DNA from 3 places in the Paenibacillus sp. FSL R7-277 genome. Region 3 is predicted to be linked to each of the others. Evidence: predicted binding sites of a transcription regulator. Region 3 holds the regulator's gene; each other region holds the start of a gene.
What was found. Region 3 encodes Rex, which represses fermentation and respiration genes when NADH is low (regulators of the CRP and FNR family bind a similar motif). Its sites were predicted from a motif close to TTGTGAAATATTTCACAA; they were not measured.
Positions count from the first base shown of each region.

Region 1: ric (iron-sulfur cluster repair di-iron protein) is a predicted target of Rex. The motif match lies at 6,939-6,956, and genes of this name have one in related genera.
Region 2: adhE (bifunctional acetaldehyde-CoA/alcohol dehydrogenase) is a predicted target of Rex. The motif match lies at 3,758-3,775, and genes of this name have one in related genera.

Region 1 is NZ_ASPX01000115.1:277,302-288,087, reverse strand. Features, by position in the region: gene C173_RS29155 (Crp/Fnr family transcriptional regulator) at 1-667, shown strand, start outside; gene C173_RS29150 (NAD(P)-dependent oxidoreductase) at 783-1,403, opposite strand; gene C173_RS29145 (formate/nitrite transporter family protein) at 1,505-2,323, opposite strand; gene nirD (nitrite reductase small subunit NirD) at 2,343-2,687, opposite strand; gene nirB (nitrite reductase large subunit NirB) at 2,713-5,097, opposite strand; gene C173_RS29130 (hypothetical protein) at 5,365-6,051, opposite strand; gene ric (iron-sulfur cluster repair di-iron protein) at 6,184-6,879, opposite strand; gene C173_RS29120 (helix-turn-helix transcriptional regulator) at 7,104-7,328, shown strand; gene C173_RS29115 (DUF6773 family protein) at 7,306-7,749, shown strand; gene C173_RS29110 (hypothetical protein) at 7,946-8,668, opposite strand; gene C173_RS29105 (winged helix-turn-helix transcriptional regulator) at 9,056-9,373, opposite strand; gene C173_RS29100 (hypothetical protein) at 9,499-9,825, opposite strand; gene C173_RS29095 (Gfo/Idh/MocA family protein) at 9,858-10,786, opposite strand, start outside.
Region 2 is NZ_ASPX01000115.1:295,899-306,684, reverse strand. Features, by position in the region: gene pflB (formate C-acetyltransferase) at 1-799, opposite strand, end outside; gene adhE (bifunctional acetaldehyde-CoA/alcohol dehydrogenase) at 1,061-3,682, opposite strand; gene C173_RS29205 (ABC transporter substrate-binding protein) at 4,220-5,689, opposite strand; gene C173_RS29200 (carbohydrate ABC transporter permease) at 5,822-6,694, opposite strand; gene C173_RS29195 (carbohydrate ABC transporter permease) at 6,696-7,523, opposite strand; gene C173_RS29190 (response regulator) at 7,738-9,066, opposite strand; gene C173_RS29185 (cache domain-containing sensor histidine kinase) at 9,080-10,786, opposite strand, start outside.
Region 3 is NZ_ASPX01000064.1:25,410-36,195, forward strand. Features, by position in the region: gene asnS (asparagine--tRNA ligase) at 1-939, opposite strand, end outside; gene C173_RS18455 (acetate/propionate family kinase) at 961-2,169, opposite strand; gene C173_RS18460 (3-hydroxyacyl-CoA dehydrogenase family protein) at 2,166-3,038, opposite strand; gene C173_RS18465 (AAA family ATPase) at 3,171-4,673, opposite strand; gene C173_RS18470 (hypothetical protein) at 4,666-5,208, opposite strand; gene C173_RS18475 (aminoglycoside adenylyltransferase domain-containing protein) at 5,434-6,195, opposite strand; gene C173_RS18480 (cell wall elongation regulator TseB-like domain-containing protein) at 6,496-7,017, opposite strand; gene C173_RS18485 (amidohydrolase) at 7,047-8,348, opposite strand; gene C173_RS18490 (redox-sensing transcriptional repressor Rex) at 8,338-8,988, opposite strand; gene dinG (ATP-dependent DNA helicase DinG) at 9,138-10,786, opposite strand, start outside.

The DNA of each region.
Region 1 (10,786 bases), on a different contig from region 3:
CTCCGAGCAGAACTTTAACCGCCTGTTGGTCACCATGAAGGAACGTGTAGTCCCTGAAGGATCACACCTGTTCTGGGAAGGCGATTTCTCGGATAAACTGTTTTATATCAAGCGTGGACGTGTGAAATTGACCAAATCTACAGACGAAGGCAAGGAACTGATTCTGTATATGTATCAGGCTGGCGATATGGTAGGTCAGGCTGACCCGTTCTTCAGCACGAAGCATAGCTTCACGGCCGAAGTCATTGAAGAGAGTGAAGTTGGCGTAATCGAGCAGAAGGATCTGGAGATTCTGATCTGCCAGCACTGCGACTTCTCCATTGACTTCATGAAATGGATGGGGATCCATCACCGTCTCACACAGACCAAATTCCGCGATCTGATGATGTACGGCAAACCGGGCGCACTCTGCTCCACACTGATCCGTCTTGGCAACACCTATGGCGAGAAGACGGGAGACAGCATTCTAATCAACAAAAAAATCACGCATACAGATCTGTCCAACATGATCGGCGCTACCCGTGAGAGCGTTAACCGGATGCTTAGTGATCTGCGCAAAAAAGATGCAGTGGAGTATGAGAATGGCATGATCGTCATCAAGGATCTGGCGATGCTTCAGGAAATCTGCCACTGCGAATTATGTCCTAATGAAATTTGCCGAATTTAATTTCCTATCAATAATACCCTCTATTCACCTCATTGAAACATATCTGACCCAATAAATTTAATAGAGTGGTCAAGGCGCCCTGTCCGGCGTCTTTTTTTCTGCCCACTTCCCCTTATCAGTAAGCTATACCCACACGGGCTCTTATGAAATCGCTAGCATCAATTTGACTATAAGTGAATTCCGCTGTATCCGCTACAGATATTTCAGTACCGCCTCCGGGCAAAATATCTCGTCTCACACGATAGGTCCCCATACGTTCTCCTTCCACCAGAGCGGTTGGGCACACAATGGTCCATTTCAGAGTCGATCGCTCCAGCAAGCGATAGGCTTGTTCATGTTCTTCTGCAGCACGGGTGGACCTGCGTTTAGATTCGCTGGATTGGTAACGCAGGAGTTCCGGGGAAAGCTCGCTCTGGAGAATGCCCGCAGTTCCTACGGTTATAATGCGCTCTATACCCTCTTCATACATGGCTCCGATGATAAAAGGCATACTGTCTGTAAGCGTGGTTGTCCCATCGGTGTTCAATGCACTAATAACTATATCATTCCCCTGCACTGCCCGGGCGATATCTTCTTGATTAAGCACATTACCTTGAATGATCGTCAGGTTGGCATGGAGCGGCTGAACCCTCTCCGGCCTGCGGACCAGTACGGTCACATGATGTCCATCCTGAAGAGCATGGGTAACCATGTGGCTCCCCACCCGGCCTGTGGCACCTAGAATCAATATATTCATATGAAAATAACCTCCTGGTAAGAATTATCCCTATTATAGCAGGGATAGAGCGGCAAAAAAGCCCCGAAGCCATGTAGCAGCTGCGGGGCTTTATATTAAAGTTAGCTTGCCTTCTTAGTCTGAGGGGTAGCAGATACGTTACGCGGAGTCCGTACAGGCGAGATCAGCCAGTAGGCCATGCCGACGAAGACACCGCCGCCAATGATATTGCCGAGCGTGACCGGAATCATGTTGTGGAACCAGCCGGCGATGCTCACTGTCTCTGGATGATTCGGCAGCAGCACGGCTACGCTGAGGAGTGTCATGTTCGCTACACTGTGTTCATAGCCGCTCGCGATAAAGGCGAACAGACACCACCAGATTAGGACCAGCTTCGCCGCTTCGCTCTTGGCGCGGGAGGACATCCACAGCGCCAGGCAGACCAGCCAATTACAGAGGATGCCGCGGAAGAACAACTCCGAGAACGGTAGGCTCATCTTTTTGGCGGCGGCTGCGAAGATCAGATGCTCGGCAGGCGCTGCCTTGAAGAGGCCCGATCCCTGAATCAGCAGCGCCAGCACCACAGCACCGGCCACATTGCCGAGGAATACCAGGACCCAGTTCTTCACCGTGTCCCAGACTGTAGTTCTCCCGGCAAGTGTGCTTACCGTGAAGAACATATTATTACCTGTAAACAGCTCTGAGCCTGCGAATACAACCAAGGTCAAGGCAATCCCGAAGGATGCTCCCATAATCAGCGGCTGGAACGGTGACTTAATCGCTGCCAGCGGTGCCCCCAGTGAGAAGATCAGAATAATACCAATCCCCACATATGCTCCTGCCAGGAGGGCCGCCAAAAAATATTTGGGCAGGCTCTCATTCATTTTGTCGCGTTTCCCTACGGCTGTCTCAACGATATTCTCTACGCTCTGCGTAAACATATCCGCACCTGCTCTTCCTTTAATTTAGGGTTGTTACTGCCGCAGGCAGAGTGACCTTAACAACTCCGCCCTCTACTGTAACCGGATAGACTTCTGCCTGCCCCCGGTCCGGTGCCTGAACCTCTCCGGTACGAAGGTCGATCTTCCAGTCATGCAGCGGATCATATAAATAATAGCCTGATACGATGCCTTCCGCGAGCGGACCGCCCTTCGGGTGGGGACTGTGGTTGCGGACCGCATAGACTGCGCCGTCCGATGTGCGGAATATGGCTAATTCCACCTCTCCTGCATGAACTACCCGGCCGATCTGCAGCATGAACTCTTCCACTGCACCTATCGTATATTCCCGATTGCTCCGTTCCATTATGCTCTCTCCCTCTCCCTTTAGACTATACCTGTGTCTCTTCGAACAGCGCAGTACGGGTGTTTTTGTCATCCAGCATTTTCCGCCAAGGATCACTCACCTGGGCCAGTGCAAAGTCAATACGTGCCGCAAGCTCTTTACGGTTGTCGTCATTCCCCATAACCACTGTCTGGATATGCTCAAGACCCATACGCTCTACCCATTCGGAGGTTCTCTCCAGGTAATTACCGGTCTCACGGTAGTACTGGATAACAGCGGAGCAGACCTCAACCAGCTCCTCGTCGGTCTTCACCTTGCAGAAGGCATCTGCGATCCGTGGTTTAATCCCGCCGTTGCCGCCGATGAATACCTCCCAGCCGCCGTCATTGCCGACAATCCCGATATCCTTCGTGCAGGACTCGGCACAGTTACGCGGACAGCCGTTAACCGCCATCTTGAACTTGGCCGGCATATCCAGCCGCTCATATTTACGCTCAAGCATAGCGCCCATGCCCATGGAATCCTGTGTGCCGAAGCGGCAAAACTGTGAACCCACGCAAGTTTTTACCGTGCGCAGTGACTTCGCATAACCATAGCCGGACGGCATATCCAGCTCCTCCCACACCTTAGGTACATCTTCTTTTTTGACACCGATCAGGTCAAGACGTTGTCCGCCCGTTACCTTCACAACCTTCACATCATACTTCAGGGACACATCTGCAATCCGCTTCAAATCCTCAGGAGTGGTCACCCCGCCATACATCCGCGGTATAACTGTATAAGTTCCGTCCTTCTGAATATTGGCGCTCATCCGTTCATTGACGAATCGGGATTCCTTCTCATCCTCGTGTGTGTCAGGATAGATCATCCCCAGATAATAGTTCACTGCAGGGCGGCATTTCGAACAGCCTTCTGCCTGCTTCCAGTCCAGGACATGCATGACTTCCTTGGTGGTCCGGAGGCCTTTAGCCGTAATCTCGGCTACGATCTCATCCCGGCTAAGCGAGGTGCAGCTGCAGATCCCCTGCTTGGCGCTCTGCTGGAAGCTGTCTCCGAGAACGAATTGCAGAATCTGCTCCACCACCGGCTTACAGCCGCCGCAGGAGCGGGTTGCACCCGTACAGGCTTTGATCTCATCCACCGTAGTGAAGCCGTTCTCCGTAACAGCATCCACAATCGCTTTTTTGGTTACGCCGTTGCAGCCGCAGACGATTTCTTCATCAGCCATCGCTTCAACGGACATGCCTTTCTTGGCTCCGCCTCCGCCGCAGCAGCTTGTGCCCATAACTTCATCATAGATTTCATTGTTCATCTCTGTGCTGTTTTTCACAAGCTTCTGCAGGTTGGCAGATTCCGTTACATCACCGAACAGAACGGCGCCGACAATCACATTATCCTTAAGCAGAATCTTCTTGTAGGTTCGCTTCCATTCATCCTTGGCAGAAATGACGGAATGCTCCGGTGTTTCGGTGAATTCACCAGCGGAGAATACATCTACCCCGGAAATTTTGAGCTTGGTTGCTACAACTGAGCCTTCATAGCCTGGAGTCTGTACACCGGACAGATACTTGGCGAGAACCATGCCCTGCTCGAATAACGGTGCGACGAATCCGTAGCAGGTTCCCCGGTGCTCTGTACATTCGCCGACAGAATACACATCTGCCATAGAAGTCTGCATATAATCGTCAACTACGATCCCGCGGTTAACGGTGATTCCACTGTCCTTCGCAAGCTGGACATTCGGCTTGATTCCAACAGCCATCACGACAAACTCTGCCGGCAGCTCACTGCCGTCACTGAAGCGCAGACCGGTAACCCGTTCTTCGCCTGTCAGCTCTACCGTCTGCTTGCCCATGGCGAATTTCACACCTTGACGTGTAAGCTCTGCCTGCAGCATTGAAGAAGCGGTACGGTCCAGCTGGCGCTCCATCAGATCCTCCAGCAGATGCACAACGGTAACATCCATACCCAGGTTGACCAGGCCTTTTGCAGCTTCAAGACCTAGCAGTCCTCCACCGATCACAGCCGCCGTGCGGTACTGCTTCGCCGCTGCCAGCATCGCATCGCAGTCTGCGATATCGCGGAAGCCGACTACCCCATCCTTGGTGCTGCCGGGTACGGGGAGAATGAAAGAATTCGAGCCTGTTGCAATAATTGCTTTATCGTAAGGAACCGCCAGTCCATTATCGGTCAATATGAGTTTGTTCTGTTCATCGATCCGGGTAACCGTCGTGCCAGTATACAGTGTAATATGATTATCCTCATACCACCCAAGATCATTAAGAATGATGTCTTCAATCGTTTTGCTGCCTTCAAGTACATAGGACAACATAATCCGGTTATAGTTGGGATGCGGCTCACTGCCGAAGACAGTAATATCATAAGCGCCGCCCAGCTTCAGAATCTGCTCAATAGTGCCTACTCCCGCCATGCCATTCCCAATCAGCACTAACTTTTCTCTTTCCGCTGCCACTGGTAGACCCTCCTTCAGAAACTCTGATTTCTTCAATAACTTTACCTGATAGAGAAATTATACTGTCCCCAATTCCATGACAAGTGTGACCACAGTCACACGTTATGTGAATTTTTTCACACAAGTGGATATGACTTCTCCTGTCCAAAATAAACGGATACCCATGCAGTTTCGCACAGATATCCATTCATTTGATACACGATCTCACTCCTATACTTCATTCACTTATTTCAGTACCAGAGAGATCTCCAGCTTGTCCTGCGGACTGAGCTTCATGTCCACTCCATTACCGAGCAGACCTTTATCATTGACCTTCAGTCTCCATTCCTCGCTGCTGAGCGGGGTATATTCCATCACGGAAAGCACCGTCCGGTTATCCTCGGCAAGCCGGACCATACCGCTGTTCTTGAGCAGTCCCTTGACGGACATATCCTGCATAAAAGAAAGCACATGCGAATGTGTCAGCTCCGGCTGCTCGCTCCCCCCGTTCACCGTGATGATGACAGGCTGAAACATCTTTCCGGTTCCGGCAGGCCCTGCTGACATCGTAATGGCCGAACCCGGTTCCAGCGTCGTATTCAGCTCTTGAACCTTCTTGCCGTTCACCTGAATCTCCCAGCTCATATCCTCACCCAGGGAAACCTTATTCACCTCAAGAATACTAGTTCCATCCGCTGAAAATGTAACAACGCCGCTCTTTCTGAACAGCTCTATTATTGAATTCCCAGGCACATAAGCTTCGTTAAGCAATCTGGCCGAGCTTCCGGCCATTTCACTGTCACCCACCTTGACTGAAAAGGTTAATCCTTGGCCTCCGTTACTGCTGCCGCCATTCTCTGATCCCAATCCACAACCGCTTGCCGCGGCCAGCAAGAGAAGGCACAGCATGAAGCGCATCCATTTCGTGGACATCCCACGGCACCGCCTTCATATGTATTTTCCCAGACTCTTTAAGGATAACGCATAGAGGAAGGGTTCTCAAATCATTTCTGCCGGAAGAAAAAGTAAAAAGCCCCCGAAGGGACTTCTACCTTGCAGCAGGTCCTATTGATAACGCAGGAACAAAATATTGTTCTCCAGATGTACATGTTCGAAAGTCATGCCTTCCAGTTCTTCAAGGCGGGCATAGGTCAGGCGATAAGTCGTGCAGGCATGTGCGGGCGGTGTGTAGTCATTAGTAACTCTGCGCAGCTCGCGCAGAATCTCTCCGGCCCCGTCATGCTCAGCTTCCAAATTATGCAGCAGTCCGCGCAGCTCCGCAAGTCCTTCTTCGGTTGGGTTCTGAGTGTAGGCCAGCATCTTAGGGAATTCGCTCTCTTCTTCCTTCGCTGTATGCTGCAGCAGCTCTTCACGCAGCATATTGAACAGACGGTGCATTTCTCCGAGGTGCGGTGAATCCTCACCGTGAACGCGGAACACCTTGGTTACATTTTGACTGATTAGCGGAAGCTCTTCACGCAGATAACGGTGATGCTTGTTCACAATATAATCCACCAGCTCCTCCGAAGAAGCCTCGTTCCAGGCGGTATCCTCTTCCAGAACCGGGTGCTGCTCTTGCAGCTTGTTCAGCTCCTGCACCATTGCTGCCGGATCAAGACCCTTCTCGGCAGCGGCTTCAGCCAGCGGCTTGGCACCTCCGCAGCAGAAATCGATCCGTTGTGCCTTGAAATAATCTGCTGCTTTGGGGAACTGCAGGACAATATCTCTGACCATTGCTTCCGGGGTGAACCCGGGATGAATTGTTGTATCGTTTAATTGATTGGACGCCATGTTGGCCCCTCCTCAGGTTAGATGTAGGTTTGTGCTTCTTTTCACTTCTACACCTTATCACTGGCCTTAGGCGGAACTTGTGATTGTACGCACTAAATATAACAAATTTTAATGAACGCGAACTTTTTGTTTTCAATGTTAAATATACTAGACATTTTGTTTTATATATTTTACAATATGCGTGAGGTGAGGGAATGGGGAAGAATCTGAGGCTCAAAGCCTCGAGAGCGGCAAAAGACATGTCGCAAAAGCAGCTGGCGGATGCCGTGGGGGTCACAAGACAGACAATTATCGCGATTGAGAATGGTGATTACAACCCCACCCTGAGGTTGTGCATTGACATTTGTGTAACACTTGGGAAGACGCTGGATCAATTATTTTGGGAGGGAACGAAGGATGAGCAGAACGAACCTGGATGAGAGACAATTGCAGCAGCGGCACAAGGCGGGGAATCAGGCATTTCTTTTGATGGCATTCTTATTGCTGGCAGACATGGCGCTGCAAAACTACGGAATGAAGTGGCTGGAATATCCGCTTAGTAATTACGCAATTTTCATGCTGGGTGTGGGTTTCTATCTCGTACGGCTGATCTGGAGCGGTGCATATGTGGGACCGGGCGGAGCACAGGGCGGAGCAAAAGGGAAAAACGTTCTGGGTGCACTGCTGGCGATCGTGGTGGCAGCCTGCATCCTTATTGTTACTTTCGTGAATCCAGCCGCCCAATCAGCAACAAACAGCGGTGCGAACGGGAAGGTGATTCTGGTCATTTCCGTTACAGCAGGACTGGTCATCTTAAGCACCGTGTACTTGATCCGGCGGAGGAATAACCGGGCGGAGTAGAGTGGCTTGTACTGCTGTGAGTGACTAGAAGTACAAATAAAGGAGGAGCGGAGCGATCGCCTTTGTGTTTGGATTTCTACCGCGAAGAGCGGTTTGTATCAGGAAATCCAAACACAATAGCGGCCGGAAGTCCAAATGTTCACCGCAGCGACGACCTGGCTTCAAGTTCAACTCTTTTTTTCGAGCTTCACCTTTTCTATCGAACCGTCGCCTGCATGTAAGTCCGCTTGCCCTGCGCATCCTTCAGGTAGGGGCCAAGTCCGGCGAACCGCGAACGATCCACATATACACCCGTCATCCATCTGCCTTCGGTCAGGCCGCCGTTCCACTGCAGCACCAGATCGGGGGCAGAGATCCATTCCTGATACACTCTGATGTTCTTATCCTTATATTCTTTGGCCGGTTTGTTCAATTCGCTTAGCGGTGCCGGGGTAGGGTAGGTGGGCACGAAATATACAGAGATCAGCTCCATATCCTCCTCACTCAGAAAAGCCTCCTCCCCCAAGTAAGGCTGGAGCAGCCGCGTGTTCTCATACATAGACCAGATCACAGCTTGAAGTACCATGCTCTGGCTAATTCCATTATGAAAAGTAAAACGGCGCTGAGCATTTGAGCCACTCCCTCCCTTAGCCGTTACCGGCTCCAGGCAATGCCGTTCACAACCGATACATTTCCAGCCGGACGGGCCTTGAATCCATTTCTGAAATACGCTCCCGCTGTCATTGTCCCCTTTATATAGAGAAGAAATGATCTCATAGGGCACACCGATCCAAGCATCCCACAGAGAATCCGGGAGATAGCTATGAAGCATGAACAACACCTTGTCATAGATCAGCTGTACTTTAATCGAAGCAGTCTCCAGTTCGGCGACATCCTTTTTTCCATAGGTTATTTCCCGGGAAAACAAGGTGATGGTCATGGTCCTCGCCTCCTAAAAGTTGTGTGAGCCCTCCGCTTCCTTCCATCAGCATCGTCCAAAACACATCCCGTAAGCATCCGTCTGCCTTATAACCCTGGGCTTTTCCTACTTTTGTTAACGCTTCCACACATCCGTAATATTTAGTATGTTCTATTATATTACACAGGTAGGGCCTAAGTGCAAGGTTTATTTGGGCAAAATTTGCATAAACAAGCGGAAACGGCATTGCCGTCCTTATAAAGGACGGTACCGTTTCAGCGAGAAATAGAAGGATAAGTTATCGTGTGAAACCTATAAATTCTTATATTTCAAGCAGAACAGCATATGAAAAGCCCCTTACCCGGATACCCGGCAAGAGGCTGTCATCAAAAATATATTACGGTACTGCTACTCCACCCAGCTCTCGGCCCAGGACTGGATTTGCTGCATGACCGGCTCAAGCGCACGGCCCTTCACTGTTAATTCATACTCAATGCGCACCGGTGTCTCCGGGTACACATGTCGTACCAGAATGCCCTCGCATTCCAGATCCTTCATGCGCTCGGACAGCATCTTATCGCTCATTGACGGAATCAGTCCGGAAATATCCTTGAACCGCTTGGGACCGCTCATCAAGGTCTGAATAATGAGTCCGTTCCAACGCTTGCCCAGAAACGAAAAAGCCGTCTCAAATCTCGGGCACATCGTCAGTTGATGTTCTTCCATGGTTATCACCTCTCACTTATGAAGCTTACAATTAGTTAGTATATATAATTTTACCACATTTATTCTGGAATGAACATCGTTTGCCAAAAAAAAGTTCATTAACCCCTATTATTATATTTACGCTCTCAATCCTTGGTGTCTTCTGCCTTGCGTCTTAGCTGGATGGCCTCTGTAACCACATAGGCAAGATCATCGTTACTGTACAGGGAGAGTACGCCCAGCACCGTATCATCGGAGATGAACCCGGCCTCATCCGCGGATACCGTCAGGGCCAGCGCATTGGCCAGCGCCTGATTGCCCTCCTGCTGCGGATAAGCCTGCAGATACAGGGCATGCGGGTCCAGCTTATTATTCACACACCACTGGGCAAATACAAGAATCATCATTTCCTCGTCCCGCTTGTAGCTCTCGATAATCCTCTCTTCCATCGACTTGTTGTCATAATCCTCCATGTTGTTCTCCTCTCTGCTGCGATGCTGACCGCTCAGCGGCTTAATCTTGCTGCTAATTCATGGCTCGGCAATACGGCCGAAGCGGAAATACTGCATTGCTCCGGTGTCGCTATATTACTGAGATAATGGCTGACCGCTCCGCTGAAGCCTCTTCGCTCCAGCACGGTATCCCAGCTGCCGAAGTTCTGCGTGCGCGGCAACGAGCCCTGCTCATATAATATAACCCGTTCCATGTCTGTCACCTCAACCGACCTGCCATGGCCGTGCAGCTCCAGCTTCTCCAGATCGGCCCCTGCATCCCGGACCATGCTGTAATGGCCGGTGGTCCCGTTCTCCCAGCCCAGCATTCCCGAGGCGTGCAGAAGCCGCCCCTCCGCATCCGCCCTCAGGCTGGTGTGCAGCAGCTCATAATCCCCGCCTGACAGCCAGAGCAGCAGATCCAGCATATGAATCAGGTCATCATGGATCGTCTCATGGCTGTTACCCTGCTGCAGCTTCGTCCGGTGTTTGACTGCGGTGGATTGGCTGATGCCTCCGGCCTTATGCAGCCAGGATTTGGCGGCGGCATACATCGGGGCATAGCGGCGGTTGAAGCCCACTCCCAACAGCAGCCCCTTGTTCTCAGCAAGCTCTGCCATCCGGCGGGATTCCTCCAGATCATAGGATAGCGGCTTGTCCACATACACGGACACCCCATGCTCCAGGCAAGAGGTCACCAGCTCATAATGCGTAGTTGTAGGACTATGTATGAACACAGCATCCAGATCCCAGGACAGAAGCTCCGTAAGCTCGGTTGTGCCCCGCTGAAGGCGATACGCCTGGACTGCCCGCTCGACCGTAGCAGAGGAATGGCTGAGCACTCCCACCACCTCGGCCTGATCATGCCGGGAGAGCAGCGGCAAATAGACTTTACGGGCAATATCGCCTATGCCGATCATTGCCACTCTTTTGCGGACAGGTA
Region 2 (10,786 bases), on a different contig from region 3:
TAACAGCTGCCAGATAACCGAAGTATACCCATTGTGTAGCTTCTTTGAAGTTCGTAGCCGGTTTGGAAATATCCATACCATGAGCTGCAGCCATTTGTTTCAGTTCGCCCAGAGCACGCATTTGCTCGGACAGCTCTTCACGCAGACGGATAACATCTTCTGTCATGGAGTCAACTTCAAGCTCAGCCAGTTGCTGCTTCTTGTCTTTAATCAGGAAATCAATACCATACAGAGCAATACGGCGATAGTCGCCGATGATACGTCCGCGGCCATAAGCATCAGGAAGGCCTGTGATTACGCCGGATTTACGCACAGCTCTCATATCTGGTGTATATGCATCAAATACGCCTTGGTTATGCGTTTTGCGGATGTTCGTGAACATGTCAACGATATTCTGCGGAAGCTCGAAGCCGTATGCCTTAGTAGCATCGATCATCATCTTGATACCGCCGAACGGCTGAATGGAACGTCTGAAAGGAGCGTCAGTCTGAACGCCGACAATCTGTTCCTTATCCTTGTCAATGTAGCCAGGAGCGTGGGAAGTGATGGTGGAGACAGTATCGAGGGATACATCCCATACGCCGCCTCTTTCTCTTTCTTCCTTGCTCAGCTGGGAGATAATCTTCCACAGTTCAGTTGTATTGCTGGTAGGTCCAACCAGGAAATCTTCAGTTCCTTCATAAGGCTTGATGTTCTTTGCAATAAAGTTGTTAACGTCAACTTTCTTGGCCCAGACACCTTTTGTGAAATTTCTCCAACCCGATTTTGCTTCTAATACTTCTTTTTCAATCACCGACATGCTAAATCCCTCCATTTATATTTATTATATTTGTAGAGATCGCGGGCTTGAAGGTTAATCCCGTGTCTCGTGATCCCGAGGCTAATAGTTGTTATAAAATTCACAATCACATCTTCATAACGGGGATCGTTGTCTATATAAACATTTTAGTTTATTTTCTGAAAAAGGACTGTGACAAATATCACTCTTTCGGTGATATTTGTCACTTCCATCCAGTCCCATATTAACCTTTAACCTTATTCTTTGCCAGGCAACCGTTAATTAGTTATCGAATTTTCCGTAGAATGCGTTGCGGTATACATCAGCAAGCTCGGATACCAGCGGCATTTTAGGATTGGCAGTAGTACATTGGTCTTCAAATGCACGGTCAGCCAGATAGTCTACACGGGATTCGAAGTCCTTAGGATCGAAACCAAGAGCCGAGAAGGATTCTTCGATACCGAGTTTTTTGTTCATGTCGCGGATTGCATTGATCAGGCTGGTTACGCCTTCTTCGGTAGTGCGTGCAGGCAATCCCAGAATACGGGCGATTTCTGCGTACCGTTCGTCAGCTACAAAGTGCGAATATTTAGGGAACGAAGCGAACTTCGTAGGTTTCTTGGCATTGTAACGGATAACATGCGGCATCAGGATCGCATTGGTACGGCCGTGTGCGGTGTGATACTGTCCGCCCCATTTGTGTGCCAAGCTGTGGTTAATCCCCAGGAATGCGTTGGCAAAGGCCATACCGGCAAGCGTCGAAGCATTGTGCATTTTCTCACGGGCCAGCTTGTCACCTTGCAGTGCGGATTTCTCCAGCCACTGGAACACCAGTTGGATGGCTTTGATTGCCAGACCATCGGTATAGTCACTGGCCATTACAGATACATAAGCTTCGATAGCATGTGTCAATACGTCCATTCCTGTATCGGCAACTGCAGTCTTAGGCAAGCTGTAGACAAACTCAGGGTCAATAATTGCTACGTCTGGAGTCAGCTCATAGTCAGCGAGCGGATACTTGGTATTATTGCCTGTTGTCTTGTCTGTGATAACTGCGAACGATGTTACTTCAGAACCTGTACCCGAAGTGGTTGGAATGGCAACGAATTTCGCTTTGTTGCCGAGCTTAGGGAATTTGTATACCCGTTTGCGGATATCCATGAACTTCTGTTTCAGGCCGTTGAAGTCTGCATCCGGATGTTCGTAGAACAGCCACATGCCCTTGGCAGCATCCATTGGGGAACCACCGCCGAGTGCGATGATGCAGTCCGGCTGGAATCTGTTCATCATAGCTGTACCTTTTTCTACAGTAGTAGTCGATGGATCCGGTTCAACTTCCGAGAACACTTCGATCGCTACAGGAGTCTGGCGCTGACGCAGATAGTGCTCAACTCTTTCAACATACCCCAGTTTAACCATTACAGGGTCAGTGATGATAGCAACGCGTGTGATGTCAGGCATTTTGGCCAGGTACTGAGTGGCTCCCTTTTCGAAGTAAATCTTGTCAGGTACTTTAAACCATTGCATATTCACGGTACGACGATTCACCCTTTTCACGTTGATCAGATTGATTGCAGTGACGTTCTGCGATACCGAGTTGCGTCCGTAAGATCCGCAGCCCAGTGTCAATGAAGGGATATTAGTGTTGTAAATGTCGCCGATTGCGCCGTGAGTCGATGGCGAGTTGACGAGAATACGTCCGGTCTGCAGACGGTTGGAGAACTTCATGATTACTTCTTCGTTGTTGGAATGGATAGCCGAGCTGTGGCCCATGCCGCCAAATTCAACGATTTGAGCTGCGCGTTCGATACCCTGGTCAGCATTCTTCACCTTGTAGCAAGCCAGAACCGGGCTCAGCTTCTCAGCGGACAATGGATATTTAGTACCTACACCTTCAAGCTCAGCTACCAGGATCTTCGTTCCGGCAGGAACCTGAATGCCGCACATTTCAGCGATCTTCACAGCGGATTGGCCAACGATAGCCGGGTTAACTGCACATTTCTCTACGTTCATTGCGCCGCTGGTCAGCTTAGCTGCTTCTTCTTTGTTCACAAAGTAACAGCCGTTTGCAATCATTTTCTTTTTCACTTGATCGAAGATGGCTTCTTCAATGATAACTGCCTGCTCGGAAGCACAGATCATACCATTATCAAAAGTCTTCGACAGGATAAGGTCTGTTACAGCCTGATCAATATCAGCACTCTTCTCGATGAAAGCAGGCACGTTACCAGGACCTACGCCGAGTGCCGGTTTGCCGCAGCTGTAAGCTGCCTTGACCATTGCCGATCCGCCGGTTGCCAGAATCAGTGCAACGTCCGGATTGTTCATCAGTGCGTTTGTTTTGTCCATCGTAGGAAGCTCAATCCATTGGATGAAGTTCTCAGGTGCGCCTGCTGCTACGCCTGCATCATGCAGAATTTTGGCTGCTGCCGCACTGCACTCTTGCGCTGACGGGTGGAAACCGAATATAATAGGGTTACGTGTCTTAGCGGAAATCAAAGCTTTAAACATCGTGGTGGATGTTGGATTGGTTACCGGTGTGATACCCATAATGATTCCGACTGGTTCAGCAATCTTCTGGAAGCTGTCATAAGCGTTATCCTCAATAACGCCTACAGTCTTGTCGTACTTAATACCGTGCCAGATATATTCAGTGGAGAAGATGTTCTTTGTAATTTTGTCTTCGTATACTCCGCGTCCTGTTTCTTCAACAGCCAGTTTTGCCAGGTACATATGCTTGTCGAGTCCGGCCAGCGCCATTGCATGAACGATTGTGTTTGTCTGCTCTTGATCCAGGCCCATGAACGCTTCGTGGGCTTTCTTTGCTTTATCCACCAAAACCTGAATATACTCTTCAGCGGTGGTTTGTTTCACTTGGGCGGCGACTTCGTTTTTAACTGCCATCTCCCTCGTCCTCCTGTCAATTTTTAGGTTGTTTCTTTCTATACATTTATCTTAGCACATCCTTTTCACCTTGTATAGTGAAATCTTTCACAAAGTATAAAGTTTTTTTTGAGTTGTTTTCAAAGCGCTTTCATTCGATCATATACTAGTGTTTTTACCATATTATATGTAATATTTAATTGAAATTTGTCTATTCTGCGAACGCAATACGATAGTCTGCAGCGTTGATAGCCCATCTTGCCTTGCAATGCCGGTTGGGCTTCGGGAATTTTGCTCATGAATGCCAAGCCATCACTTCGGTTCATCCGTCGCTCTTCTAGAGACTCACTCTGACGGTGAATATAAATATAAATTTCTGCCAAGTGGAAACGGCTTTGCCGTCCTTTTAAAGGACGGTACCGTTTCAGCGAGAAATAGAAGGATAATTTATCGTGTGCAACCTATAAATTCTTATATTTTTATAAAAAAAGAGACAGCATCTCTGCTGTCCCCCCCTTATTCATCTCTTCCCCTAAGTCTAGAAAGAGACGTCCCAGGCTACTCCACCTTAATGGTATCGAAAAATTTCTTCTGTACGGTTGCGGCTGCTGCATCAAGCTGGGCCTTGGAGTCCGTGCCTTCCTTGGCGAACAGCTCCTGAATGACATTGGACATGGTTGCATAGTAGTCCTGGGTATTGTACTGCGCCTCAGGTTTGCCGTCGAGTAGAGCCATAATATCTGTATTGTATTGATATACAATATCAGAGTATTTGTCATACACTGCTTTGGTCTTCTTGCCGAAGTCGGAATCGGCAGCATAGTAATCAAGAAGCGGCGGAATGAAGTATTTGCCGTCCGCCTTGCGCTGCTGCAGAATGGCATCGAGCGCTTCCAGACCTTTATCCGAGAAATAGTCGAAGGTAATATAACGGAAGGCCATCTCCTGCTCATCCTTGCTGGCATTAGGGTTGATGACCAGATAGTCGCCGCCGAGAACACCGGTATGCTTGCCGCCCTTCTCAGCCGCAGGCATTGGATAGGTCAGCACATCCTCCGGCTTGAACCCGCCCTGGTTAAGCGCCTGTTCAATGACTCCGTCAGATCCGGCCATTACCATCGCGGTACGGCCCTGCTGGAAGGCACCTACCGCATCGCCCCAGCCGAGCGCCCAATCCTGGGGAACCGCTTTGGCTTCCCATCTCAGCTTTTTATAGAAGTCCAGCGCTTTAACACCAGCTTCGGAATTGAAGGTGGCCACCACCTTTCCGCCCTCAATCTTCTGAATCTCCCCGCCTGCTTCGAACAGGAAGTTGGTCCAGTTCCAGCCGGCTTCGTTGCCTTTGCCCATCGGGGCAATCCCTGAGATACCTTTCTTGGGATCGGCCACTCCTTTGGCTGTGTTCAGCATGTCGTCCCAGGTCCAATCCATTGGAGGTACGGCTACACCTTTGTCATCCAGCATCTTCTTGTTGATCATTGTTGTAGTGACGTAACCCTTCTGGGTAACTCCATACACCTTGCCGTCAATGATGAACTGGTTCTGCAGCACAGGATTGATCTGATCCTTGAACTCATAATTGTTCCACAGATCGGTGATGTCAGCTACCCAGCCCTTCTCAATCAGGAATTTGGCTTCGGTGGCATACGTGTTGAAGAAGGTCGGCGCTTCATTCGCTGCCATCTTCACTCCGATCTCGCTTACATTATACTGCCAGTCGTCCTTGACGATCTCCACGTTCGGATAGACTTCCTGGAACCGCTTGATCTTGTCATCCTCCTGCGCTCTCACCTCGGTCAGGTCCGGCGTAGGATAGTGGATTTTGATTGTTACCTTTCTCTGGGTGATATCGTCAGCCGGTGCTGCAGACGGAGTGGCTGACTCTTCCGCCGCCTGGGTTGCTGCTGGTGCAGGTGTCGCTTCTCCCCCGTCAGCCGCCGGCTTGTTGCCGTTATTATTGCCGCCGCAAGCGGACAATAAGGTCCCCGTGACCAGGAGACAGGCGAATACGCTGGAAACTTTACGCATGGTAACTCCCCTTTTCCATATCATAATGAGCTTACAAATTCATCTTAAAAGAGAAACCGTTTACAAACGAGGTGTATTTATATTCCCTTCATGTGCAGGAGTACGATCTCTACCGGACCTCATCCTTCCTGCTCAGCCTTTGACCGCAGACAATGAAACTCCGCGCATAATGAACTTCTGGAAGACCAGGAATACCAGGATCGGCGGCAGAGAGACAATGAACAGAATTGCGAATTTGATGTTCGTATTCAGCGCTTTTACATTGATAACGTACTTATAGATAGCGGTAGCGAGCGTATACTTCTCCTCACTGTGCATGACCAGCGATGGCCAGAACCAGTCATTCCAGGCTGTGGAGAAGATGAAGATCGCCAGTGTTGCAAAAATCGGAATCGACAGCGGCACCGCGATGGTGAAGAAGCTTCTCGGCTCCGAGGCCCCGTCCATCCGCGCGGCTTCCAGAATCTCAGGATGAATCCCGTCGAAGAAATTCTTAAGCAGCAGGAAGAAGAACGTGTTCGCGCCTGCCGGCAGCCAGAAGGCCGCATATTGATTGAGCAGGCCCAGCTCCTTTAGATTAACAAAGTTCGGAATCATATAGCTCGTAGCCGGAATGAACAGCGTCATCAGGAAGAAGAAATAGAAGACCTTGCGGTACGGCACATTCATCCGTGAGATACTGAAGGACGCGAGTCCCAGTACAATCAAGGTAGCGACCATATTCCCTGCAAAAATATACAGGGTGTTCCGCAGAAACATAGCCAGATCGATATAATCCAGCGCATCCTTCAGATTACCGAAATGCCATTCCTGCGGAAAAAAATGCGGCGGAAAGGAATTGACCTCGATATTCGACTTTAGACCGTTGAACATCGTCATGAGGATGGGATACAGCATGCTGAATATCATCAGGACAATGAACAGCACCATAATTCCGTAGACCACCCTATTGCTGGTCTTTTTCAGGTCATGCTCCGAGAGAATACCTCTGTCTGCGCTCTTCATTCTAGTTGTCCTCCTTGTTAAGCTTGAACTGTAGAATGCCCAAACCGCCCAGAACAACAAACATCAGCATCCCCAGCGCAGTCGCCGTACCATAATCCAGTCTGGTAAAAGCATACTTCACAATAAGCAGCGCATACGTCAGCGTAGCATTGTTCGGCCCCCCGTCCAGCAAGGCCAGCTGTGACTGGTAGCCCTGAGAGGTGGCAATCACCTGAAGAATCAGCATCAGCAGAATCAGGTTGCGCAGCGAAGGCAGGGTGATGTGGCGGATACGGGCCCAGACTCCGGCTCCGTCAATCTCGGCGGCTTCATACCAGTCCCGGGGAATACTTAACACCGCAGCAAGATAGATCAGCATCCCCGAGCCGAACTGCTGCCAGGTCTCCATGAAGACCAGCGAGATCATCGACCACCGGGTATCGGTCAGGAAGGCGATCTGCTCCGCTCCGGTGCTGCCAATTACGGCATTTATCGGTCCAACCGGATCATACAGCCAGCGCCACAGCCCGTATAGGACTACAGCAGGCATGACATATGGCAAATACGCAGCAACGCGCACGAATCCGCCGAATTTCCGCAGCTCGGAGATGGCAATGGCAAAGGCAATCGGAACCCAGAAGCCGATCACCAGGCAGAGCAGCATATAGTACAAGGTGTTTTTGACAGCAATCAGTACATCGGGGTCAGTAAGGGCCCTGGCATAATTGTCCAGGCCGACGAAGGTATTCCCTTTGACGAAATCAACGGTGTAGAAGCTGTACAGGAACCCTTTGAAGATAGGCACCCACATAAACATAATGAAGATAATCAATGCGGGGACAAGAAACATCACGCCCCAATAATTCTTTTTCCAGCGGTTCTGCTTGTACGGCTTGCTCTCCAGCTCCGCTGGAAGGTGATCATGTAACGCAGCAGACTGATTCATTCCGGCTCCCTCATTCCTGTCGTCTTTCAGCACTTTATGGGAAAGCGCCTCCTGTCTTCATTGTAGGAAATGAGGGAGAGACTTAACATGTCTATATCTATGGCAATCGTAAGCGTTCTTACTTCTTCAGTTCGCTGGGGCTGAGTCCAAAGTATTTTTTGAAAATTTTGCTGAAATGCTCCGGCGACTCGTATCCTACCCGCTCCGCAATCTCATACCGCCGCAGATCGGTGTTCAGAATCATCTCCCGGCTGTCCTCCATCCGCAGCTTAATGACATATTCCCAGAGGTTATAGCCTGTATTCTTCTTGAACAGATAGCTCAGGTAATTAGGGCTGACATGATTCTTCTTCGCTACTTCATGGATCGTCAGACCCTTCTGGGCGTAATTCCCGTCAATGTATTCCTTCGCCTTCTGAACGATCAGATTGCTATGCGTATGCAGCTCCTCAGGTGACGGATCAGCAGCATAGTTGTTCCAGTTGAAATCCCCATAATAGAACACATAATGATCGGCATGCTCGTTGTTCCAGAGGATCGCCTTCGAGGCCTGCCGGTTCAGCACATCCATGAAGCTCAGCCCCTTCAGAATCTGGCTAATGCCGATGACAGCCCGGAGCTGCAAATAGCGGTTAATATTGTAATGGAGGCTGCGGCCCAGCACCTCCAGGCGGCTCAGCTGGCCGGTGGATGGCTCCTCGTAGCTCTGCTCATCCCACTGAATCAACACGGTAATCTCCCCGTCCGGCGAATAGAACGCGGTAGAATTCCATTCCTGGTCGAGCAGCTCCTTGGCAATATTCAAGGCAGCGTAACGCAGCAGGCTATGATCGTGGGTAGTGTACCTCTGCTCAGGCCGGTCTTGCGGCAGGGGAAGCTTGATTTTGATCACCGCAAAAAACGGCCCCTGCAGACTCAGCTCATCCAGCTTGCGCCGCTTCTCCTCTGCCCCCAGCACCGCCGCAGTCTCCGTAAGCAGGCTGTTCAGCAGCTCGCTGTACTCGGGAAGCGGCTCCTCCAGGCGGAAACGGTCTGCATTCCCATCCATATATGTGGCCAGCTCCGGCGACGGTCTATTCATCTTCAGGACGACACTGCGCACCGAATCCAGGAACTGCTCACTGTTCAGCGGCTTGATCAGATAGTCTCTCGCCCCCAGCCGGACGGCCATCTGGGCGTACTGAAAGGTCTCATGCGCAGAGATGACGATCGTCTGCATCCAGGGCCTGGTCATTTTGGCATGCTGCATCAGTTCGATCCCGCTCATAGCCCCCATCTGGATATCCGTCACAAGCAGATCGATCTCCTCCATGCGGATACAATCCAGTGCCTCATACCCGCTGCCAGCCGTATAGATATGGTCAATATCCAGCCCGGAAGCAGCCAGCAGACTGCTCAGTCCTTTGCAAATGAGCGGCTCATCATCAACAACAAGTATATTGAACACCGTATTCTCTCCTCTACTCTATAGTCTCTGACTTCGGAAGGATCACACTTACTATCGTGCCTCCGCACTCGCGCGGTCTGTAGCTGATCCCGTAATCCCCGCCGAAGTGCAGTTGCACACGCTGATGGATATTCCGGATACCGTAGCCGTTCACCGGGTTCGGGCTGTCGTCATTGAGAATCTGCTCGATAGCCTTATAATCGACCTGCTTATAGCCGTTATCCTCAATGGTAATCCGAATCCGGCCATCCTCCAGCACAGAGGTAATAATGATTTCGCCGTCCTCCTCCATATGCTTAACCCCGTGGATAATCGCATTCTCGATCAGGGGCTGCAGCGTGATCTTGGGGATCAGATTCCTGATCGTCCCGGGAGCAATATTCCAGATAACGGCGAACACATAATCATGCCGGTGCTGCTGGAGCTTGATGTAGGCACCGGCATGCTCAAGCTCCTCTTCGAGCGTGATCAGCTCCCGGCCCCGGCTTAAGCTGATCTTCATCAGCTTGGATAATTCCTTGATCATTTCCGCGGATTCCACGTTGCCTTCGAGCGAGCTTTTCCAATAAATACTCTCCAGGGTGTTGTACAGCAGATGCGGGTTGATCTGCTGATAGAGCAGCTGCAGCTGTGATTCCTTCTGCTTCAGCTCCATCTGGTATTTGTACATAATCAGGCTGTTGAGCCTGCGGGCCATATCATACGTGGCGTTAATCAGCACACTGACCTCATCGTTGCTTCCTCTGCGGGGAGTCTCGGGCACACGGTTGCCCGGCTCATACTTGCGCACAAAAAAAGCCAGCTTCTGCAAAGGGGTCATCAGCGAACGCCAGAAGTAGGTAATGATGATCAGTCCGAACAGCGCGTAGGCCACTGTTATGTATTGAATGACGCGTTTCATTTCGTTTTGCTGCTGGAGCAGGGATTTGACGGGTACCTTGTAGACCAGCTTTTGCTCAAAGGCATGATTGTTGTTCACCACATAGATGAAGTCATCAGTGATAATATCCTCGGTTCCCTCCGGATCTCCCGCCTCCGAGCCGTCCGGCAGAACGATCACCTCTCCGGTTGAATTCGTGGTGGAGGCCAATACACGGTTGCTCATATCCGTCAGATAGATTTCCCCGTCCGGCAGTGAGATGGACCTTAGCGATTCACCGATCTTCGATTCCATCTTGGTCACCACCAGCACGCCGAGCGTTCCTTCCCCCCGGTAGATATTATTGACAGCCCTGACATAAGTGAGCGTCTTCAGATCTTCGGCCTGCGGACTCAGCTTCTCGGTGAACATCAGGGTACCGCGGCCTTTCTGCTGCACCACCTGTTCGAACCAGTACGGCTGTTCCTCTTTGGAGAAAAAATAAACCCCCGCCTTCTTCACCTGCGGAAAATTGGGAGCGAAAAAGTAGTAGTTATCTGGATCATATACGTACAGCGAGTAGTAAATGCCGTCCCCCCGCTCCGCTCCCTGCGAATAGCTGCCGAGCAGCTTCTCGATGGTCTCATAACGTTCCACCCGCTCCAGCACCGTATCATTCCCGCTCATGTTGAGCTGCTGCAGGACCGGATTCTGGATGACGGTGGTCGTTATTTTATTCACCGTATCGATGTCTCTGTTAATGATGGCGAAATTCTGCTTGTTCAGCTCCACATAGGCATTGGTCACATGGCGCTTCAGAATCTCCTCTGCCTTGTAGTTGCCGTAGCTGTTCAGAATCAG
Region 3 (10,786 bases):
GCTCATCTCGGCAATCGCCGTCTCATGAGGAGCCCCGAAATCATCGCCCCAGGCAATTTCATAGCCCTTTTCATTCAGGAACTTAATCGCATCGTCATAGCTGATACGCGGGAATGGTGCTTTGATGTTCTCAAGCTTCGAGACATCGCGGCCCACTGCTTCCAGCTCGGCGCGGCAATTCGTAAGCACGGACTGCACGACAAAGCTGATGAAATCCTCCTGCACGCATAAGCTCTCTTCATGATCGGTGAAGGCCATTTCCGGCTCAATCATCCAGAACTCGATCAGGTGGCGGCGGGTCTTGGATTTCTCTGCACGGAAGGTAGGGCCGAACGAATAGACGCGTCCCAGCGCCATGGCTGCGGCTTCCATATACAGCTGCCCGCTTTGGGTCAGATAGGCGTCTTCATCAAAATACTTGGTGTGGAACAGGTTGGTCGTGCCTTCTGCTGACGTTGGGGTCAGAATCGGCGGGTCCACCTTCGTGAAGCCGCGCTCATTGAAGAACTGCTGAACCGCGCGGATAATCTCCGCACGAATGACCATTACCGCCCGCTGCTTGGAGGAACGCAGCCAGAGATGACGGTGATCCATCAGGAAATCGACGCCATGCTCCTTGGGAGTAATCGGGTAATTCTCGGTAATATGCAAGACTTCGATTCCTGTAACCGTCATTTCAAAGCCTGACTGGCTGCGGGGCTCCTCGCGGATAATTCCGGTCACGTACAGCGAGCTTTCCTGAGTCAGGCTCTTGGCATCATCCCAGACCTGCTCAGGGACCTCTGATTTCACCACAACCCCCTGGATATAACCGGTACCGTCGCGAAGCTGCAGGAACTGAATTTTACCACTGGAGCGCTTGTTGTTAACCCAACATCCGATGACAACACTCTCTCCAACATGCTCATTCACGTTCTTGATTACACTCTTATTAGCCATGCCTAAGATCTCTCCTCTAATTTAGCCGTTAATTCCTTGCACAATACTGTACGTATCACGTGCAATGACAAGCTCTTCGTTTGTCGGAACCACAAGCACCTGAACCTTGGAATCAGCCGTAGAGATGCGGCGCGGATCGCCGGAGCGAACCTTGTTGGCTTCTGCATCCAGTTCAATTCCGAGGAACGTAAGATTGTTCAGTACTTTTTCACGCAGGAGGGAAGCATTCTCGCCCACACCGGCTGTAAACACGATTACGTCTACACCGTTCATGGCAGCTGCGTAAGAACCGATATATTTACGCAAACGGTACTCGTACATTTCAAAAGCAAGCGTTGAGTTAGGCTCGCCTTTCTCCGCACCGTCAATAATATCACGCATGTCACTGCTCACGCCAGAGATTGCCAGAAGTCCGCTGTGCTTGTTCAGCATGGAGTTCACTTCACCGACAGACAGTTCTTCCTTATTCATTACATAAGGAACAATAGCCGGGTCAAGGTCACCACTGCGTGTACCCATCATCAGACCTTCCAGCGGAGTCATCCCCATCGAAGTGTCAACAGAAATGCCGCCGTTAACTGCAGTTACGCTGGCACCGTTACCGATATGACAGGTGATAATTTTGAGGTCGCCAAGCGGACGGTCCAGATACTCAGCAGCAGCTTTGCTGACGAAATCATGCGAAGTACCATGCGCACCATAGCGGCGGACTTTGTATTTGTTGTACAGCACTCTAGGAATGGCATACATATAAGAACTTTCAGGCATGGTCTGGTGGAAAGCAGTGTCAAATACCACAACCTGCGGCACACCCGGCATATTAATTTCAGACGCGGTAATCCCCATCATCGCAGCAGGATTATGCAGCGGCGCAAGGTCGAACAGCTGGCGGATCTTCGTCTTCGCATCTGCATCCACAAGAGCGGAAGCCTTGAAGAATTCCCCCCCGTGTACTACACGGTGTCCCACAGCATTGATCTCGTCAGTAGAGCCAATAACCCCATGTTCCTTGTCGGTCAGACAAGCAAGCACTTTACGGATCGCTGTATTGTGTTCCAGAATTTCGCTGACTTCAGTTACTTCCTGTTTGCCGGTTGGCTTGTGGTTCAGAATAGAGGAATCCATCCCGATACGTTCTACCAGACCCTTGGCGAGCACAGATTCATCGGTCATGTTGTACAGCTGATATTTCAATGAGGAACTGCCGGAGTTAATTACTAAGATATTCATACACGGTCACCATCCTTGTCATACTTGAAGAAGCCTTCGCCCGATTTCGCACCCAGTTGTCCTGCACGCACCATCTTCTTGAGAATGGTCGATGGACGGTACTTGAGTTCGCCGTATTCACGGAACATGTTCTCAAGCGCGGCAAGAACGGAATCCAGACCGAAGCGGTCTGCCATTTCAAGCGGCCCGTTCTGGAACTGGTAGCCGATGCGCATAGCGTCGTCAATATCTTCGGGAGAAGCGACACCTTCCTGCAGGACATGCATAGCTTCGTTGATGAACAGGCAAATGAGGCGTGAAGATACAAATCCGGGGGATTCGTAGATCATAACGCCTTTTTTCTCAACAATCTCATCGACAAAGGCTTTAGTATCTTCAAATGTGCTGTCCGAGGTTTTCAGACCGCGCACGATTTCAACCAGATCAACCTTACCTACAGGGTGTATGAAATGCATGCCGATAACGCGTTCCGGATACATTGTAGAGCTTGCAAGCTCAGTCAAGCTAAGCGTTGACGTATTGCTGGCAAGAATAATGTGGCTCGGACACACCTGATCGAGCTGATTGAATACCTTTTGCTTGGCCTCCAGATCTTCAACGATGGTCTCAATGACCATATCGCAGGAGCTCAGTTCAGCGAAGTGTGTAACCTTCTGGATACGGGCCAGGATGAGCTTCTTCTCCGCCTGGGTAATCGCCCATTTCTCCAGCTGCTTGTCGAGACTGGTCTCGATCATTTCGTAGGAGTAGTTCAGCCGTTCTGCAGTTTTTTCCACCAGCATGACATCCAGGCCTTTGGCTGCCAGCATTTCAGCAATCCCTTGTCCCATTGTGCCTCCGCCGATGACACCGATCTTCTTAAAATTCATGTAAAAGTCTCCATCCTTTCAGGTATCTATACTTCTGTATTGTACCTTGTCTGTCGAAAAAAATAAGTAGCCCGACATATAATGATATCTTAGCATGTCTGAAAAGTAAAAAAAAATAACCGGCATAAAGAATTATGCCGGTAAAAGGACACTGTCACGAAATTGACAACGAAATTGCTCTCCGGAGAGGACTTCTTCCTTCATTAAAATGTCAAGGGAGTAATCAAATATATTTCTCTGCTTGTCCAGCAGGTCATTTGTGCGGATCATAAGATCATCCAGTATTTTACTGTTTTCCTTCATTAATTCTTCGGTGGTAACCATTTGCAGATTCGCAATACCCAGCGAAGTGAGCCCTGACTTCATCATGGTCTCCACGATATTCAGTGCCTGATCGAAGTCTCCACGGGAACCGGTACTGCGTCCCCCGTAATACATCTCTTCGGCAGCCGCTCCTCCAAGAGCAATCATGATCTGGTTCTCCAGGTAATCCTTCGTGTACAGATACTGCTCGGTCTGCGGATTATGCCGGACATACCCTAGAGCCTGACCGCGCGGGGTCAGTGTTACCTGGCTAACGCTTCCGGGGCGCAGCAGCTCAGCCATAATAGCATGTCCAAGCTCATGGATCGCTACCCGCTTCTTCTCTTCATGGTTGGTCTCACGGTCGGTCTTTTCACCCATCATGACCTTGTCGATCGCCATCGACAGATGACGCTGCTCTACCAGAGTCAGATTCTCGCGCATCATGTAGATCGCGGCTTCGTTCATCACGCTCTCCAGCTGCGCACCCGAGAAGCCGTAAGCTTCTTCGGCGATTTTATCCAGATCCACGGTATCATGCAGCGGCTTGTTCTTGGCATGCAGGTCGAGAATCGACTTGCGGCCCTTCTTGTCAGGCATATCGACCTGAATATGGCGGTCAAAACGCCCCGGGCGCAGCAGCGCAGAATCAAGCATCTCCTTGCGGTTCGTTGCGGCTACCAGCAGGATGCGCGGGGTATCGTTGTTATAAATCCCGTCCATCTCTGTCAGCAGCTGATTGAGGGTCTGATCATATTCACGCTGTTGTCCGCCTTCGCGCTTCCCGCCGATGACGTCGATTTCATCAATGAAAATAATGGCGCTTTGCTTATTCTCCTTGAGTGCGCGTGTGCGGGCATCCTTGAACAAATCGCGTACGCGTCCCGCACCCACACCGACATACATCTCAACGAATTCACTACCCGAGGCAGCTACAAACACGGAGCCCGTATAATGTGCCGCAGCCTTAGCCATCAGCGTCTTTCCTGTTCCCGGAGGACCTGTAAGCAGAATTCCCTTGAGCGGGCGAATCCCGAACTTGCTGATTTCTTCATGCCGGATCAGGAAGTCCAGCGCTTCACGCAGCTCCTGCTTGGCATTGTCCTGTCCGCCGATCTCTTCAAAGGTCAGCTTGGAAGGGCCGTTCTTCTTGCGCTTCTTATCTGCACCTGCATTAACCGTCAGACCGCCGCGGGCATGAGCAATGAACAGGAGCGCGGCAACCATGCCCAGCGCTATGATTACAGGGAAGATATTGATCCCCACAAAAGCCATAAAAATCAGCATGACCGGAACGAATCCGGCTACAACCTCTTTCCAGTACTTAGGCATTGTTCCACACTCCCATCTTGGCTGCTGCACGTGGCAGAATGATAAATTTGCTCTCTGTGCCGTTGCTCAGGCTTACATATACATTATTGTCGTCAATCTCTGTGGTAGCTGTAACCCCGCTGTACTTGCTCTCCTGCTCCTTCAATCCGTCCAGCTTGGCTGGTATCAATGTATACTTCCGGCTCTCCATCGCTTCTGCTACAGAGAACATCGCTTTATCCCAATACTCATCCAGCAGTTCACTCGGCTTCTGTTCCACATCCAGCTTCAGGGTCCGTCCGTCAATAGCAGTGCTGCCTTCTCTTGATACATACTGCACCAGTTCACGTAATTTCGTGCCCGGCTGCAAATCCAGTTTCAAAGTGACCTCATTGCGTTTAATAGTAATATGGGAATCCTTCACTCCCTCGTAGGATGATACCAGCTTCTGCAGCGGCTCCTGCACCGCGAATGTACGGTAGGAATACCAGCCACCAAACAATAATGCAGCAGACAGCAGAGACGTTAGCAGTACAGGCACAAGACGAAGTTTCAAGAAACGTCCTCCTCTCAATAATGACCGAGCACAACTCTATAATAAAGACCAGCCAGCGTGTCTAGCGCCCATCCGAGACGGACATGCTCTTAAGCATGTCTTAGTACAAGTAGTAGTATATCATAGGTGTATATACGATTTTACATAAAGTTGTGAATATATTTAAAATTTTTGATACTAATTTCTGGATGTTTCATGCGCTTATCATTTTTACCCGGTCAATCTTCAGTTTGGAGTCCGCTTGATTTCAGCCATCATAAATTCCGCAAAATCAGTTAATTCGCGCGGTTCATAGCCTTCGGCGACTGCCGCACCGCTATATTCCTTCAGACACCGTCTCAGCAGCCCGTGATAGCGTTCCGGTAAATGCTGCAGCCCCCACTCACCGCCTTCCTTCTTGGAAGAGACATGACCTTCCTGCACATAATAGAGCACCCTGCATAGATTCAGTGTGTAATAGACTGGAGCATTCTCAATTTTCTGCGGCGCATCTTCCACATCCCGGACGATGGAATCCAGATAATATCCCCGGTCTACCGGCGCAAAGGCCTCACGGATCGGTTCCCCGTATAAGATAAACCCGCGATCGTAGACTACTGCAAAATGCGCCGCCAGATCAGCATCCTCAAAGCCGCCGCACAGATAATTCTCATCGGTTCTATACCGCTCTAAATGAGCTTCTGAAAAGTGAAATTCAAATGGCGTAGGATACACATAGTTGTGCAGGTATGTCTTCAGGACGATAGACAGTTCAATTCCGCGCTTATTCGGCAGACTGTCGTGATAAGCTACAATACGACTGGCAAGCCTATGACTAACCTCTGCGGGCAGCTTATCCTGTATGACGATCAGCAGATCAATATCGCTTGAATCCGGTTGAAAACAGCCCATGGCCAGGGAGCCGTGCAGATAAATCCCCGATAGATTATCCCCCAGCTCTTCCTTAAACAAATCAACCGCCTGATCCAAATATGCTAAAACTTCCATATCATCTCTTCCTTCTGTCTTAAGATTTAGCCTAGCATTGGAGAGTTCATGTACATGAATGGTACTGCAATCTGTATATACTGGTGTATGTACACATTGACAACAGAGCAGTAGGGAGCAGCTCCGATCAATGCCTCCCTTTATTAAGTAAGCCACAGATCCACGCCTCTCAAATCCATAAACAGCCTAGCCTATACTCTACTCGTATATAACACGCCAAAAAAGCGGGAGTACAGTATCACTGTATCTCCCGCTTCTAAATATAGTTCAAGCCTGAACGCCCGGCCGCTTAAAGTGACGCTAGCGGTTCGGCAGACTGTACCCCTCACCGATGGCGCTGCCATCCTTGAAGCGGTAAAAATTATAATAGAATCGCCCGTCTTTTTTGTAAAATAGCTGCCAGGCATATTCCCCGTTGTATACACCGGGCAGCAGCCGTTCGATCGTAATGTCCGGCAGCTGGGCGGCTATGATTCCGCGCATTTTCTCTTCTGAGGTGCCATTGCTCAGTTCCTCAGCATACAGGTCGTTGTCGCCTCCGGCAGGCTTGCCCTCCAAGGTGAAACGGACCCACACCATCAGTTCGGTCCCTGCTTCATTTTTACCGGTCAGCACCCAGTAGATCTCATTCTCATTCCAGATAGATTTCTGGGCCTTGGTTACCTCTGTTAGTCCGGCACGCGCCCGGGCCAGCTCCTTGGCCTCACTCCGCTCGTTCCACTGGTCCTTCATAATGTAGGCATAGAACTGGCTTAGTCCGAACAGAAGGAGCAGCACCACGGTAATCCCCAGCCAGATCCATTTTCTCCTCTTCTTCTTCACCACGCTGCTTCCTTTCCCGTTCCCCTGAATTACCGTTTAAGCAGGCTCTCGAACGTCTCCTGTGCTTTGCGGCGGATGGCTTCTTCATCAAGTGTCAGGCATTGTCCATGCTTCACAACCTGCTGGCCGTTCACCCATACATGCTCCACATCCTTGGCACTTGCCGAATATACGGCATGGGAGAGCAGATCGGTATGCGGCAGCAGATGCGGCTGATCAATATCAAGTGCAATAAAGTCGGCCTTCATCCCTGCGGCAAGCCTGCCTACCCCGCTTAGGAAAATAGACTGCGCCCCATACTCCGTCGCCATCAGCAGCGCTTCAGGAGCCGGTACCGCTGTAGGATCACCGCTTACACCCTTGTGGATCAGAGCCGCCAGCCTCATCTCTTCGAACATATCCAGATTATTGTTACTTGCCGCTCCGTCTGTACCCAGGGAAACCTTAACCCCGGCTCGCAGCAGCTCAGGAACACGCGCAACCCCGCTGGCCAGCTTAAGGTTACTGCCGGGGTTATGCGACACGCCAACGTTATAGCGGGCCAGAATCCCAATCTCTTCATCATTCAGATGAACCCCGTGGGCAATGAGCGAAGGACGGGTGAACATCCCGAGCTTCTCCAGATGTGCGACCGGACGCAGTCCGTAGTCGGCCACGTTCTGCTCCACTTCATGGCGCGTCTCGGACATATGGGTGTGCATTGGCAAGTCCAGATCATGGGCAGCCTGCACAAACTTCATGAAAAACTCTGGAGGACAGGTGTACGGGGCGTGCGGTGAGAGCATGGTCGTAATTCTGCCGTCAGCCTTGCCGTGCCAGTTACGGGCAAAAGCAATCGCCTCAGCGAGCTTCGATTGCTGTACCTCTTCCGGGCACAGCCCAATTACGCCGCGCATCAGCACAGCACGAATACCGGACTGCTCGGTCACTTCCGCTACCCGGTCCATATGATCATACATATCGAGGAAGGTGGTTGTGCCGCCCTTCAGCATCTCCAGCACGGACAACGAGGTTCCCCAATATACATCATCACCAGTGAATTTCTCTTCCATCGGCCACATCTTCTCCTGCAGCCAAGTCTGAAGCACCATATCGTCGCCGTATCCGCGCAGCAGTGACATGGCCGTATGCCCATGGGTATTGACCAGACCCGGCATGAACAGCAGACGGCTGCCGTCTACGACCTGAGCGCCATCCTCCACTACCGGCTCAGCTTCACCTATGTAAGTAATCAGATCATTCTCCAGGGTCATATACCCGCTCAGAACCGGCTTGTCACTGCCCGGAACCAGAAAGTGCCCGTTCTTGATTATCGTGATTTTACTGCTCATCTTCAGCCTCATCCTTTCCATCATGCAAATAATAGGCCAAGCTCTGCAGATCTGTGGTGAAATCTGCGGCATGAATCCGGATATTGGCAGGCGTCTTGAGAATAACCGGTGCGAAGTTCAGAATCGCTTCGATACCGGAATCCACAAGAATATCAGCTACGTTCTGGGCTTCGCTGTCAGGCACGGTAATAATCCCGATCCGGATGCCCTGCGAGCGGATGGTACTGCTTAGCTCCTCCATCGGCTGCACAACCAGCGAGTTGATCTGCTGGCCCACCTTCGGCGGGTAGGCATCGAAGATTGCAGTAATCTTCATCGTATCCTTCAAGTAAGCGTTGTAGTTAGACAAGGCATGACCGAGGTTACCGGCTCCAACCAGTGCAACATTAATTTGCTGGTCAAGCTTCAGGATATGGCGGATCTTCTCAATCAGATAAGATACATCATAGCCGATGCCTTTTCTGCCAAAATCACCGAAATAAGCCAAATCCTTACGGATCTGGGCGGGATTTAGGTCAAGCTTCTGGCCCAGCTCCTGAGAAGAGACTGTGGAGATTTCACGTTTTTGGAGATCGTTCAGGAAACGCAGGTACACTGGCAGCCTGCGCACGACGGCCTCCGATATTTTATCCGATTTCATGTATTCTCCTCCTTAAAAGTTTTGTTAGCCTACACTTCATTCCGTACAATTATAGCAACCGTGCCCCGCCGCCTGCCGGAGTGGCAGGACAGGCGGGAACGGATCTTCAGGATAATCATGACTTATTAATAATAGCAATAGCAGATGAATTAGGAAACCCCGCCGTCATCCAGCCATTCGGCAATTCTCGGGACCATCTGCTCGGTGAGCATATGCTCCATCTTGGGACCGGGGAGCGAGTACAGAAAGTACTTTCCGTAATGCGATTCAATCACTCTGGTATCGTACACAATTACGATGCCCCGGTCCTGCGCCGTGCGGACCAGCCGCCCGAAGCCCTGCTTGAAGCGGATGACAGCCTGCGGCACGGACAGCTTCATGAACGGATTCTTCTTCTGTGCCTGAAGCAGCTCTGACTTCGCTTCTGCCAGCGGGTGATTCGGCGGCTGGAACGGCAGTCTGACAATCGCCAGGCAGGTCAATGCTTCTCCCGGGATATCCACCCCTTCCCAGAAGCTGCTGGTACCCAGCAAGACCGAAGCCGGGCTGTCCTGGAAGCGGCGGATCAGCTTGCTCCGGCTGCCGCCTTCCACACCTTGTCCGAGTACCGCGATATCCTGTGAGGCAAGTGCCTCCTTCAGCGGTTCATACACCTGGCGCAGCATCTTGTAGGAGGTGAACAGCACCAGCATCCGCCCCCGTGTTGTTACAGCTGTCTCAGCAAGGGAGTGCACGAGGGTGTCCACAAAGCGGGCATCCCCAATACTCCCCTTGACGCTCGGGAAGTCCCGCGGAATGACCAGGAGAGCCTGCTCACGATACTTGAATGGCGACGGAAGCAGTGCAGTCATCAGACGCCGCTGCTCTGCAGCCTCGCCAAGACCCAGGTTATCAATCATGAACTGGAAGGATTTATCCACGGATAAGGTGGCCGAGGTCAGGATAATGCTCTTCTTCTTATCGAAGAACAGCTCCCTGAGCTGGGTGCTGACATCTACAGGAACAGCATACATTTGCAGCGACTTGCCCTTATAATTACCGCTTCCCTCCAGCCAATACACGATATTCTCATCGTTCAGACTCATGAAGAAGCGGATCTGCTCTCTAATGGATGCCAGATCCTTGAATAACCCGCCGATATCGGTCACAAGACTGTCTGAGGAGGATTGGCTGTCCGTGTCACGCATCTCACTGAGCATTTTGTCGCCCTTGCGGATGATATCGCTCAGACTGAGGTTCAGTGTATTCTCAAGGGCAGCCAGCTCCTCCCAATCCTTCGGCTTCTTGCCCGGCTGCAGGCGTGCCACCAGCTGGCCTGCTTCACCGGCCCCGGCATCGCTGCGCTCAGGCAGCAGGCTGAAGAGCCGGTCGCTGAGCGCATCCCAGGACTCCTTCACCGTCAGCAGATCGGGATAGATCCGGTCGATCACGCCGCTCCATTCGGAAGCCTGCTCACTGCCCGAAGACTGCAGACTCTGACGGAGGGCAGGCAGCTGCCCGCTCCGGCTATCTTTATAGAGTCGGGTGAGGGTATGGGCGAATGTGAAATATTTCATCTGCATGCCAAGATGCTTGCCGGCAATATCCTCCAGATGATGGGCTTCATCAATCACAAGATGGTCGTACGCCGGAAGAAGCTGATGCCCGGCTTTGACATCTGCGAACAGCTTGGAGTGATTGGTGACTACCACATCGGAGATCCCGGCTTCATGCTTGGCCCGGTGGTAATAGCATTTGCGGAACCAGGGACAGGCGCGTCCCAGGCAGGAGTCAGTATCACTGGCTACAGTCTCCCAGA